3 regions of the Bradyrhizobium sp. CCBAU 53421 genome follow, and region 3 is predicted to be linked to each of the others. Evidence: predicted binding sites of a transcription regulator. Region 3 holds the regulator's gene; each other region holds the start of a gene.
What was found. Region 3 encodes LexA, which represses DNA repair genes until DNA is damaged. Its sites were predicted from a motif close to TGTTCNNNNTGTGTTCNG; they were not measured.

Region 1 (4,463 bases), 310 kb from region 3:
TAGTTCACGCCGAACTGCACGCTGTGCAGGTTGAGGTCCGGCGAGGCAACGCCGAAATAGGTCTCGCTGCCGAGGCTGCGATACAGGTACTCGCCCTTGATCGACCACTGCGGGGCGATGAACGCCTCGATGCCGGCGCCGACGGTCCAGCCGGAGTGGAAGTTGCTCTGCGAGGCGGTCACGCCGAGCGCGCTGACGCTGATCTTGTTGTCGACCCAGGCGTAGCCGCCGGTGCCGTAGAACAGCACCTTGTCGACGGCGAAGCCGATGCGGCCGCGCGCGGTGCCGAGCGCGTCGATCTTGCTCTTCACGGTGACGCCGAGCGTGTTCACCGAAGCGTCGACGTCAGCCCATGCGCCGTCAGCCTCGAGGCCGTACACGATGTTACCGGCCTGCCAGTTGTAGCCGATGGTGCCGCCGGCGAAGCCGCCTTCCATCTTCGGATTGCCGGAGTCCTCGCTGGCATAGCCACCGAAGCCGCCGATGTAGAAGCCGGTCCAGTTGTAGATCGCGGCCGGCGGCGGCGCCTTCACGTAAGGCGCGCGTGCCGCCATATCGGCGGCCATTGCTGGTGCAATTGCGCTGAGGGCAAACATGCCGGCCGAGGCCAGCAAAACATTCCTGATTTTCAAAGTCCCAGTCCCATTTTCTTGTTGTCCCCTTCAAACGTTGAAGGGAGCGTCACAGCAGTGTCGCGTGACGATCATGTGTTTCTACATAGAAACCTCGGAAGTTGTGTATCCGTGAAACCACAATGCACGGAAAACGGCCCAGGCGTGGCGCGCGCTCGCACGCAACACAAGAGCCGGCGCGCGGCCGGCTCTTGTGTTCGTCGTGTACGTGCGTGTGCGACCGCCGGTAGCTCAGTATTTCGCCGATACGACCGGGCCCGGCGAATTGAAGTGGTAGTTGATGCCGAGCTTGACGGTGTGGAAGGTGTCCTTCCACTCCGAGCGATCGTTGAGTGTGGGCGTGTACTGGATCGGCGCGACCTTGCCGAGATCGATGTAGTTGTACTCGAGCTTGGCCGACCAGTTGACGGCGAACCACGCTTGATTCGTGGCTATGGTTCGGCGCGCCGGCTGCGCAGGCAAGCCGGTCACAAAAAGGCCGGCGCGAAGCCGGCCTTTCCTTAGGTCAAATCCGAGTCGCGCGATCAGTAGCGCGCAACCACCGGGCCGCCCCACTTGTAGTTCACGCGGACGGTGACGAGGTCGACGTCCTGGCGATCGCGGATGCTGCTGAACAGCGCGCCGGCCGGCGTGGTGAGGTTGTAGGTCTTGTCCTGCATGAACAGGTGGTCGTATTCGACACCGGCGGTCCAGTTCGGCGCGAAGCCGACTTCGATGCCGGCACCGATGGTGCCGCCCCAGCGGGTGTCGCTGGCGCTGCCGGCGAGGACGCCGGTCGGCGTGAAGTAGGTGTTGAAGCGGTTGTCGGTCAGCGCCGCACCGCCCTTGGCGTACAGCAGCACGTTGTTGACGGCGTAGCCGATCTGGCCAGTGAACAGGCCGAACGCGTCGATCTTGCTCTGGTTGGTGAACAGGCCCGGGAACAGCGCGCTGTTGTTGCTGCCCTTCAGGTCGGCCCAGTCGCCCTGCGCTTCGAGGCCGAACACCCAGGCGCCCGCCTGCCAGCGATAGCCGATCTGGCCGCCGGCGACGCCGCCGGTCGCATCATGGCAACCATCCGATCCGATGAAGATGCCGCCCGGGACCTGGTCCCAGCAATTGTGGCTCGAGCCCCAGCCGCCGTTGACGCCGATGTAGAAGCCGCTCCAGTCATAGACGGCGGCGATCATCGGCGGCGGCGCCTTGGTGTAGGGGCGTGCCGCAAGATCGGCGGCCGCGGCCGGCGCAGCGAATGCAATCAGGGCAACCGTACCGAGCAAAAACTTCTTCATCGTGAAACTCCCAGCTCCCAATCGGCTTCCAAAGGGTCCCGAAGCGCGATCTCAGACGCGAGCGCCCGTCTGATGGGTGCTAGCTATACGCTGATTCAACCGGAAGCGCCGTCTCCCAAAAGCCACACTCGCGGAAGAAGTGTGGCCGTTGCAAGGCATTGATTTTTCGCCGGTTTTCTCGTGCTGTGGAACCGGCAGGCAGCCCCGGATCGAAATCGGATGCCGCTCGACCGGCGCCGGCGGGCTCTACGGCTGGTTGTGGCGAACAAAACTGGAACATTGTCGGCGGCGGTGCTATATCTCGATATCCGTGGATAAACCGCGCGACGGCAAAGGCAGCGAGCCGGCTCCGGCGTATAGGGTCATCCACGACGCCTGCAAAGTAAGTGGCGAAGGTTGAGAGTGGCGGCCGATGTCCGGACGCCCGGTTTTGAGTGGAGATGATGCGATGGCAGGAAGCGTGAACAAGGTGATCCTGGTTGGAAACCTCGGCAAGGATCCGGAAATCCGGCGGACGCAGGACGGCCGTCCGATCGCCAATCTTTCCATCGCCACCTCGGAAACCTGGCGCGACAAGGGCACCGGCGAGCGCAAGGAAAAGACCGAGTGGCACCGCGTCGTGATCTTCAACGAAGGCCTCTGCAAGGTCGCCGAGCAGTACCTGAAGAAGGGCGCCAAGGTGTACATCGAGGGTCAGTTGCAGACCCGCAAATGGACCGACCAGAGCGGCGTCGAGAAGTACTCGACCGAGGTCGTGCTGCAGGGCTTCAACTCCAACCTCACCATGCTTGACGGGCGGGGCGGCGGAGGCGGCAGCTTCTCCGATGACGGCGGCAGCGATTTCGGCTCGTCCGGTCCGGTCAGCTCGGCGCCGCGCCGTGCGGTCGCCGCCGGCGGCGGCAGCCGCAACAGCGACATGGACGACGACATCCCGTTCTGATCGCGGCTCGCGCGTTCCAGCGCTCCGCCGTTCCGTGAAGATTATTTCGCGGAACGGCGTGGCGTTTTGTCGTGGCAATATCTTCGTGTGAATTATGATGATAACTCTCTAAACGTCTGTAGTGTCTTGTCCGGCTGATGGCGTCCCGTGTGGGTTCCTAGGACTTTGACACAGGCAAATGTAAATGATATTTACATTGGCCTGCGGCAAGTGATGTCTGGCCGCGAGCTTCACTCGAGGGCTGCCATCATGAGCCTCGCGCCATTGCTCGACGCTGCGCCTGCGATCCCGCTCCACGCCTTTGCCGCGATGGCCGCCTTCGTGCTCGGCTCCATCCAGCTCGCCGCACCGAAGGGCACGCTGCCGCACCGGACGCTGGGCTGGATCTGGGTGATCCTGATGCTGGTCGTCGCCGGGAGCTCGTTCTGGATCCACCAGATCCGGCTGCTGGGCCCGTGGAGCCCTATCCATCTGCTGTCGATCTTCTCGCTGGCCATGCTGGTGCTCGGCGTGACGGCGGCGCGGAGCCACAACGTTCGCCGCCACAAGTTCACGATGATCGGCATCTTCTTCGGCGCGCTGGTCATCGCCGGCCTGTTCACCTTCGTGCCCGGGAGGATCATGCACGCCGTGGTGTTCGGGCACTGAGGGAAGCGAAATCGCGCGTTCCGTGCGCAATTCGGCACTCGCCATTGGCTTCCCGCGCCATGCAGCGATCGAAGCCGGCAACAAGCCCGTAAGTGCATGAAAAAACGAAGGGAAAAACGGCTTGCCGGAGCCGCGCAAGGGTGGTTATCAGGCCCCCGATGGGCTATATGATTCCCCAGCAGAACTGACCGGATTTCCCCTTTGTCCGATAACGACGACCACAAGCCCGGCGAGCCGCCGGGGCCCTCAGATATTCGTCCCGTTTCCATTCTCGACGAGATGAAGAAGTCCTACCTCGATTACGCGATGAGCGTGATCGTGTCGCGTGCGCTGCCCGATGCGCGCGACGGGCTCAAGCCGGTGCACCGGCGCATCCTCTATTCGATGCATGAGCAGGGACACACGCCGGACAAGAAGTATGTGAAATCCGCCCGCGTCGTCGGCGACGTGATCGGTAAATATCACCCGCACGGCGACCAGTCGATTTACGACGCGATGGTCCGCATGGCGCAGGATTTCTCGCTGCGCGTGCCGCTGATCGATGGCCAGGGCAATTTCGGTTCGGTCGACGGCGATCCGCCGGCGGCTTATCGATACACCGAGGCGCGGCTGACCAAGGCGGCGCTCGCCGTGCTGGCCGACATCGACATGGAGACCGTCGATTTCCAGCCGAACTACGACAACTCCGAGAAGGAGCCGTCGGTTCTGCCGGCCCGGTTCCCGAACCTCTTGGTCAACGGCGCCGGCGGTATCGCCGTCGGCATGGCGACCAACATCCCGCCGCACAATCTCGGCGAGGTGGTCGACGCCTGCGTGGCGCTGATCGACAATCCGGCGCTCACGATCGACGAGCTGATCGACATCATTCCCGGACCTGACTTCCCGACCGGCGGCGTCATCCTGGGCCGCCAGGGCATTCGCAGCGCCTACCATCTCGGCCGCGGCTCGATCGTGATGCGCGGCAAGGTGACG
Region 2 (4,463 bases), 3.6 Mb from region 3:
CGAGCACGGCATGGACGCCGAGCGGCGCCTTCAGGTCCTTGAGCACCGCGGCCCATTCGGATGCCGGAATGAAGCGGGTGACGTGGCGCAGCCCCGCGACATAGTCGCCGAGCAGCACGACGATGTCGGGGTTCAGCCCATTGGTCCGCTCGACGATCTCGGCGATGCGATCGAGCGACATCCAAGGATCGCAGGCGTGAATGTCGGCGAGCGCTACGATCTTCAGCGGAAAGTCCGCCGGCCATTGCCGCGGCGACAGGTCGTAACGCGTCAGCGTGAGGCGGACGACCGGCTCGCTCAGACCATAGGCCGCGGTCGAGGCGGTGGCGGCGGTCAATCCGCCGAACCCGCGTAGTAAATGACGACGTGAAATCATGGACGTGTGACCGGTGATGCCTGATCCATGATAGGCCCTTTGATTGGAGCGAAATTGGGCCACGTTTGTGCAGACAAGCTGCAGAGACTTCGCAATGGTTAGCGGGCAAGGTTACCGTCGGCCGTGACGCGCCGCATCAACACGTCTCTTCACGTCTTCGAGAGCGAGACCTTTGTTTGGGCATGATCTTCTCCGGAAAACCGCTTCGCACTTTTCCGGATCATGCCTCAGTCCTCGTCGCCATTGCCGCCGAACAGGCCGAACTGCGAGGGATCGCGGTTCGGCTCGGCGAGGCCGAGATGGCGGAAGGCGTGCGAGGTCAGCAGCCGGCCGCGCGGGGTGCGCTGCAGATAGCCGCACTGGATCAGATAAGGCTCGATGATGTCCTCGATCGCATCGCGCGGCTCCGACAGCGCCGCCGCCATGGTCTCGACGCCGACCGGACCGCCGCCATAGTTCAAGGCGATGGTGGAGAGATAACGCCGGTCCATCGCGTCTAACCCGGCGCTGTCGACCTCGAGCGCGCTCAGCGCCCGGTCGGCGATGCCGCGATCGATGGCGTCGGCATCCGCGGCGGAGGCAAAGTCGCGCACCCGGCGCAGCAGGCGCCCGGCGATCCGCGGCGTGCCGCGGGCGCGGCGCGCGATCTCGTTGGCGCCATCAGCGCTCATGCCGATATTGAGCACACGGGCGCCGCGGGTGACGATCTTCTCCAGCTCTTCCACGGTGTAGAAATTGAGCCGGATCGGAATGCCGAAGCGGTCGCGCAGCGGATTGGTGAGCAGGCCCGCGCGCGTCGTCGCGCCGACCAGGGTGAATTTCGACAGCTCGATCTTCACCGAGCGCGCTGCGGGACCTTCGCCGATGATCAGATCGAGCTGAAAATCCTCCATCGCGGGATAGAGCACTTCCTCGACCGCTGGGCTCAGGCGATGGATCTCGTCGATGAACAGCACATCGCGCTCTTCCAGATTGGTGAGCAGCGCCGCGAGGTCGCCGGCCTTGGCGATCACGGGACCGGAGGTGGCACGGAAGCCGACGCCGAGCTCGCGCGCGACAATCTGCGCCAGCGTGGTCTTGCCGAGGCCGGGGGGACCGACGAACAGCACGTGATCGAGCGCCTCGCCGCGCTTCTTGGCGGCCTCGATGAAGATCGAGAGGTTCTTGCGCGCCTGGGCCTGGCCGACGAATTCCGTCAGCGACTGCGGACGCAGCGCAGTGTCGCCGACATCGTCGGAGCGGCGTTCGGGCGAGACCATGCGCGAGGGCGTGTTCACTTCGACAATTCCTTCAGGCCCAGCCGGATCAGCTGCGCGGTCTCGGCCTTCTCGCCGGCACTGCGCGAGGCGGCGGCGATGGCGGCGGCCGCCTGCGGCTGGCCGTAGCCGAGATTGACCAGCGCGGAGATCGCATCAGTGACCGGACGCGGCGCGCGGTTATTGTCAATCGCGCCGGACAGATGCACCACCGCCGGATCGACGTCGGCAAAGCCCGGCGCCTTGTCCTTCAATTCGCTGACGATGCGCTCGGCGACCTTCGGCCCGACCCCCGGCGTGCGCGCCACCGCCGCCTTGTCGCGCAGCGCGATGGCGTTGGCGAGATCGGTCGGCGGCAACGTGCCGAGCACCGCAAGCGCGACCTTGGCGCCGACGCCCTGCACGGTCTGCAGCAGGCGAAACCATTCGCGCTCGAGATCCGAGCGGAAGCCGAACAGTTTTATTTGATCCTCGCGGACATAGGTCTCGATCGAGAGCACCGCCGCGCCGCCCGGCTGTGGCAGCGCCTGCAAGGTGCGGCTCGCGCAATGCACCTGATAACCGACGCCGCCGACGTCGAGGATCACATAATCCTCGCCATAGGAATCGATCAGGCCCTTCAGCTTGCCGATCATAGGTTCGCCACCCGAAGCCGCAGCGCGGTGCTCTGGCGGTGATGGGCGTGGGTGATCGCAATCGCGAGCGCGTCGGCGGCGTCGGCGGACGGCGGCTCGGCTTTCGGCAGCAGGATCTTCAGCATCACCTGGATCTGATTCTTCTCGGCATGACCGGCGCCGACCACGGTCTTCTTGACCTGGTTCGGCGCGTATTCGGCGACCGAGATACCGAACATTGCGGGCGCCAGCATGGCGACGCCGCGGGCCTGGCCGAGCTTCAGCGTGGCAACGCCGTCCTTGTTGACAAAGGTCTGCTCGACCGCGGCTTCCGCCGGCCGGTAGTCGCCGAGCACGGCGGCCAGCCCCTCATGGATCGCGAGCAGCCGGCTCGCCAGAGGCAGATCGTCCGGTGGCTCGACCGAACCGCAGCCGATATAGACCAGACGGTTGCCCTCGGTCTCGATCACACCCCAGCCGGTGCGGCGGAGACCCGGATCGATACCGATGATGCGGACGGGAGAGCGAATCGGCTGCGATGTCATGGGGAAGTGATACCGCCTGCGCCGGGAGAACGAAACACAAACGGCGCGGTCATACCCGGGAAAGCACAACACCTACAGTCGTCATGCGCGGGCTTGACCCGCGCATCCATCGATTAAGAAAGCGCTTTTGCTTTTGATGGATTGCCGGGTCAAGCCCGGCAATGACGGCCGAGCAAACCGTCAACCGCCCATCTTCGCGAGCAGCGCGTCGGAGACCTCGAAATTGGCGTACACGTTCTGCACGTCGTCGTGCTCGTTGAGCAGGTCCATCAGCTTGAGCAGCTTTTCGCCGGTTTCGTCGTCGACCGCGACGGTGTTCTGCGGCTTCCAGGTCAGCGCCGCCTTGCGCGGCTCGCCGAACTTCGCTTCCAGCGCCTTTGCCACTTCGCGGAAGGTGTCCTGCGAGGCGTAGACCTCGTGGCCAGCTTCGCTCGAGACGACATCGTCGGCACCGGCCTCGATCGCGGCGTCCAGCATGGCGTCGTCGGAGGCGACCTTGGCGTCGTACTCGATGATGCCGGTGCGGTCGAACATGAAGGCGACCGAGCCGGTTTCGCCGAGATTGCCGCCCGACTTGGTGAAGAAGGAGCGGATGTCGGAGGCGGCGCGGTTGCGGTTGTCGGTCAGCGCTTCGACGATCACGGCGACACCGCCGGGGCCGTAGCCCTCGTAGCGGATCTCGTCATAGTTCTCGCCCTCATTGCCCGCGGCCTTCTTGATGGCGCGGTCGATATTGTCCTTGGGCATGTTCTCGGCGCGGGCTGCGACCACGGCAGCGCGCAGCCGCGGGTTCATCGCCGGGTCCGGGGTGCCGAGCTTGGCCGCGACGGTGATTTCGCGGGCCAGCTTGCCGAAAAGCTTCGACTTCTGGGCATCCTGCCGGCCCTTGCGGTGCATGATGTTCTTGAATTGGGAATGGCCGGCCATGCGACGTCTCTTCGAGCGTAGGGTCTGAACAGGGGTGGAAAACGCGGCCTTATAGGCCCCTGGCGGTCAAAATCAAAGGTCGGCAGGGGCCGTCCGGCAGGGGAATACTACCGCAAGCCGGAATATGAGGCACTTGTTAACCATGACTTCACGCCCGGATGCGAGGATCGCCCGTCCCGCCGCAACTTCCAACAGCCCCATAGAGCCCCCATGGCGTTCGGTTTGTTTCGAAAGCAAGTGCCGGAGCCGGCTGCGCCCGCTGGCGCGCCGCAGGTTCCAACCGCGGCTGATGTCTCGACCGAGACTGATTCGGCCAAGGATTCGTCGAAGGAAATCCTGGAATTGCTGGAACTCGAGCTCGGCGCGATGATCCGCCAGCTCGAGCGCGCCGCAGGCTCGGTGGCCGACGGCGCCGAGGCGACGGCCGCCAAGCTTGCGACCATCCGCGCCCGTACCGACGCGCTGACCGGCCGCAGCAGCGACGCGCAGAGTACCGCGACGACGTTCTCCGAGGCCGCCGACCGCTTCACCCATTCCGCCGAAGGTATCGGCGCGCAGGTGCGCAGCGCGAGCCAGCTCGCCGATGATGCCGCGGCCGCTGCGCGCGAGGCCACCGCCAATGTCGATCGCCTGCGCGAATCCTCGGCCGCGATCGGCAACGTCGTCAATCTGATCGCGCAGATCGCGCGGCAGACCACGCTGCTCGCGCTCAACTCGACCATTGAGGCGGCGCGCGCCGGCGCCG
Region 3 (4,463 bases):
CTCCGGGTGATCGGCGAAGTCGCGGCCGGACGGCCATTCGAGCGCACGGTCGGCGCCGGCGAAGCGGTGCGGATCTTCACCGGCGGCGTGATCCCTGACGGGGCCGACGCCGTCATCATCCAGGAAGACACCGCCGTCGAGGGCGACCACATCACGATCACCGAGCTAGCTGCCGCCGGACGGCACATCCGCCCGGCCGGTGTCGACTTCCGTGAGGGCGACGTGCTGCTCGCCGCCGGCAGCCGCCTCTCCGACCGCGCGCTGTCGCTTGCGGCCGCCATGAACTATGCGGAGCTCGCGGTGCGCCGCCGCCCGAAGGTCGCGGTGCTGGCGACCGGCGACGAGCTGGTGATGCCGGGCTCGCAGCCCGGCCCCGGCCAGATCGTCTATTCCAACGGCTACGCGCTGCGGGCGCTGGCCCGCGCCGAGGGCGCCGAGACCGTCGATCTCGGGATTGCCGCCGACACGGTGGACGCCACCACCGCAGGCATCCGCCGGGCGCGGGAAACCGGCGCCGACATCCTGATCACGACCGGCGGCGCCTCGGTCGGCGACCACGACCTGGTCAAGCAGTCGCTGGAGGCCGAAGGCGTCGATATGGCGTTCTGGCGGATCGCGATGCGGCCCGGCAAGCCGATGATGCATGGCCGGTTAGGGGCGCTGCGGGTGATCGGCCTGCCCGGCAATCCGGTGTCGTCCTATGTCTGCGCCTTCCTGTTTCTGGTGCCGTTGATTCGGGCGCTGAGCGGCCGAAAAATGATTCATCATCGCCGCGCGAGCGCCCTGCTCGGCCGCGACCTCGCTGCCAACGACCAGCGCGAGGACTATCTGCGCGCGCGTCTCGAGACGCGCGAGGACGGCACGCTGATCGCAACGCCTGTGATGCAGCAGGACTCGTCGCTGCTCGGGAATCTCGCTGCGGCACGGGCACTTCTCGTGCGTCCGCCGTTTGCGCCGGCCGCTGTTCAAGGCAGCGAATGCGAGATCCTGACGCTGCCCGAATGAGACTTTCGCGGCTCGCCGATTGCGCGTTGCAGAACGCGTTCACCTGAAATTAAGTGGTTGCGGAACACATATCGAACATATAGTGTCCGTTCATGATTTGTTTCGAGTACTGGTGTCTACAAACGGGAGACCACCAGGGAGCGCTTGCAACGAGCACCGCGCTCCTGAGGTCAGCCCCGCCTGCGGGTCCCACCTGAAGAGTCTCGGAATCGAACGACGCTATCAACCGGGGGAATACTCGAGATGCTCACGCGCAAACAGTACGAACTTCTGCGTTTCATCAACGAACGTCTGAAAGAGGCCGGCGTGCCGCCCTCCTTCGACGAGATGAAGGATGCGCTCGACCTGCGCTCGAAGTCCGGTATCCACCGCCTGATCACTGCGCTGGAAGAGCGCGGCTTCATCCGCCGCCTGCCCAACCGCGCCCGCGCTATCGAAGTCATCAAGCTGCCCGAGCTGTCGGCCGGCGGCAGCAACGGCCGCCGCGGCTTCACGCCGAGCGTCATCGAAGGCACCCTCGGCAAGCGCACCAGCACGCCGCCGATTGCCGAGGACGACGGCAACCGTCCGGTCGCGGTCCCCGTGATGGGCCGGATCGCCGCCGGTACGCCGATCGAGGCGCTGCAGACCCGCAGCCACACCATCAGCGTACCACCCGACATGCTCGGCGCCGGCGAGCATTATGCGCTGGAAGTGCGCGGCGACTCGATGGTCGATGCCGGCATCCTCGACGGCGACATGGCGCTGATCCAGCGCAACGACGTCGCCAACACCGGCGACATCGTGGTGGCGCTGATCGACGAGGAGGAAGCCACCCTGAAGCGCTTTCGCCGCCGCGGTGCATCGATCGCGCTGGAGCCGGCCAACACCGCCTATGAGGTGCGCATCCTGCCGCCGAACCGGGTCCGCATCCAGGGCAAGCTGATCGGCCTCTATCGCAAATACTGATTTCAAATACTTGCGGCGGCGAGGAACGAGCAACACATCGGAATCGTTCCTTGATAGATGGCGTAACGTGCCGCCTGCCCGATGCGCTCCGATACCTCCCACGCAGCGTCGCGTGTTTGTGATCGGGGCGTTCGTCGAGCAGTCGTACAATCGCCCAGAAACGAGGAGACACTCGTTCGTTATCGTCCACTCTGGTAGAGGCCCTATGCCTCAAGGAGAGGCACGGGTCGCTACCCTCGAACAGAGGAGCCATCCGATGTGTGACTATAGTCTGCACGCCGTGGCGTCGCGCCCCGCCATTGTTGGAGAGACGCTGATCACCACGACTTTCCGCGGCACGTCGACCCGCGGCTTTGCTTCGGAGAATGATCCCACGGTCGCGGTCTGCATGCTGCCGGGCACCGAGCTCGCTTTCGCCGAGAACGTTCGCTACGACAGCCGCTGGATCTGGACCAAGACGATGAACTTCCGCGTCGGCGTGTTCAACGAAGTCGAGCCCGACGTTCCCGATCGCCATCACGACGCGGTCGAATTCCCCGACGGCAGCCATGTGCTGGTGACCCAATTGGTCGAGGGACAACGCGTCAGCGTGCTGCAACTGCCGGCACTGCATCCGCCGGTCGAGCAGAAGCCGAAGGTTGTGGAGCGGCGGCCCTCCGCATTTGCGTCGCTGTTTTTGGGTTGAGCGCATCGTCGCCGCGGAATGAGCGATCCGGCGGCGGGTGACCTTGAGCGATTTCGAGCGACCCCGGACGCCGGGTTCCGGGGCGCGGCAGGAGATTTGCGTCGGCGGCCGGCTTGGCGCATCATTGGGCACGGAGGACGTGCACTCACGGAAACCTGCTCAACGGAAACCTGCTCAGTGGTCGACAAGGTCACATGGCAAAAGGCTGGACGCGTCACGGAGCCGGGCCGCTACATGTTCCGGTTCGGCTGGCTGACCGTGACGGCTGATGACCTGAAGGTCTGGGAGCAATTCCCGGAGGCTTCCTTCACCCTCGTCAAGAAGCCCGATGCCGGCCCCGACTCCGACGAGTTCCATCTCGGCCTGTTCGAGCTGCCGACCGGACCCTCACCCGACAACGGCTAATCCTCGCCCTGCAGATCGGTCTCGGCCGGCGTCGCATCCACGGCGGGCCGTGGCGCGGCAGCCGGCGCGCGCAGCGTGGTCTCGCTCTCGCCATCACCGGGCACCGCCGGCGACCACGGCCGGTCGATCCCGCCGGGCTTGACCGCATCGACGGCGTAGCCGTCCCTGATACGCCGGAGCACCAGCGCGCCGTGGCGCCGCAACCGCTCGGCGTCGATCACCGAGGCCGCGCAATCCTTCGGCGCCGGCCGCGCCGTCACGATCAGCGCCGCGCGCTCGCAATCATCAGCCAGCGCCTCGGGCCGGCTCACCAGCGCGACGAAGGCGCCGCCGGGCCCCTGCGTCACGCAGCCGCCCGGATCGCAGGAAACACCCTCGGCGAGCGAGGCGTCCATAGCGGTCCTCGCATCGGCGTCCGCCGCCAGCCACTCCTTGATGAGGAAGGCGTCCTTGGCGCTGTGCATCAGATGCAGCCGGCCGTCGCCGCCCCGCACCGCGACATTGCGGCCGTCGGCGGAGACCAGCACGTCCGGCTGTGGCACCCGCACCGCCCAGACCGAAGCCGCCACCAGCAGCACCGCCCCCGACCAACGCAGCGGCGTGCGCAACAGCCCGAGCAGGATCAGGCCGGCGCTGGCCATGATCATCGGCCCGGCCCCAAACGCCGCCATCCGGCCGACCGCGCCGGGGAGCGCGGCGACCCATTGCGTCACCAGGATCATCCAGTCGATGCCAAACCCCATGATCGCCCAGAACACGCCGTCGAAGCCGAACGGCATCGCAAGCAGCCCGAGCAGGCCGGCCGGCATCACGACCGCCGAGACCACCGGCATCGCTGCGAGGTTGGCCAGCAGCCCGTAGGGCGTCACGCGATGGAAATGGAACGCGGCGTAGGGCGTGGTCGCGAGCCCAGCCACCAGCGAGGCCAGCATCAGCATGGTGAGCTCGCGCCCGCCCCACAGAGCGACCCGCGCGGTGGCGGAATGGTCGGGCGACGCCAGCAGGTTCGGCAGCCCGATCTGCACCAGTGCCACCAGCCCGAGCGTCGCGGCAAACGACATTTGGAAGCTCGGATGCACCAGCGATTCCGGCGCGATCGCGAGCACGATCAGCGCCGCCACCGCCAGCGTGCGGAAGGTGATCGCGCGGCGATCGACGATCACGGCGATCAGCACCACGGCCGTCATGAAGAACGATCGCTGGGTCGCAACCTCCGCCCCCGACAGCAGCAGATAGAACGCCGCCGCGACCAGCGCGGCCGCCGCCGCCCATTTCTTGATCGGGTGTCCGGCCGTCAGCGCCGGAAACAGCGCAAGCAGCGCGCGGATCGTGAAGAACACGACGCCGGCGACCACGGCCATGTGGTAGCCGGAGATCGACAGCACATGGCCGAGCCCCGAGATGAACATCGCGTCGTTGA

Region 1: a site for LexA is predicted at 2,165-2,182, ahead of XH92_RS24775 (single-stranded DNA-binding protein). Genes of this name have one in related genera too.
Region 2: a site for LexA is predicted at 2,817-2,834, ahead of ruvC (crossover junction endodeoxyribonuclease RuvC). Genes of this name have one in related genera too.

The regions. Positions count from the first base shown of each region.
Region 1 is NZ_CP030047.1:5,179,034-5,183,496, reverse strand. Features, by position in the region: gene XH92_RS24790 (outer membrane protein) at 1-626, opposite strand, end outside; gene XH92_RS24785 (outer membrane protein) at 864-1,094, opposite strand; gene XH92_RS24780 (outer membrane protein) at 1,157-1,903, opposite strand; gene XH92_RS24775 (single-stranded DNA-binding protein) at 2,352-2,843, shown strand; gene XH92_RS24770 (DUF2306 domain-containing protein) at 3,093-3,491, shown strand; gene gyrA (DNA gyrase subunit A) at 3,693-4,463, shown strand, end outside.
Region 2 is NZ_CP030047.1:1,261,154-1,265,616, reverse strand. Features, by position in the region: gene XH92_RS05875 (metallophosphoesterase) at 1-376, opposite strand, end outside; gene ruvB (Holliday junction branch migration DNA helicase RuvB) at 604-1,653, opposite strand; gene ruvA (Holliday junction branch migration protein RuvA) at 1,650-2,267, opposite strand; gene ruvC (crossover junction endodeoxyribonuclease RuvC) at 2,264-2,791, opposite strand; gene XH92_RS05855 (YebC/PmpR family DNA-binding transcriptional regulator) at 2,972-3,718, opposite strand; gene XH92_RS05850 (methyl-accepting chemotaxis protein) at 3,929-4,463, shown strand, end outside.
Region 3 is NZ_CP030047.1:4,864,907-4,869,369, reverse strand. Features, by position in the region: gene glp (gephyrin-like molybdotransferase Glp) at 1-1,005, shown strand, start outside; gene lexA (transcriptional repressor LexA) at 1,249-1,953, shown strand; gene XH92_RS23270 (hypothetical protein) at 2,210-2,638, shown strand; gene XH92_RS23265 (hypothetical protein) at 2,816-3,043, shown strand; gene XH92_RS23260 (ComEC/Rec2 family competence protein) at 3,040-4,463, opposite strand, start outside.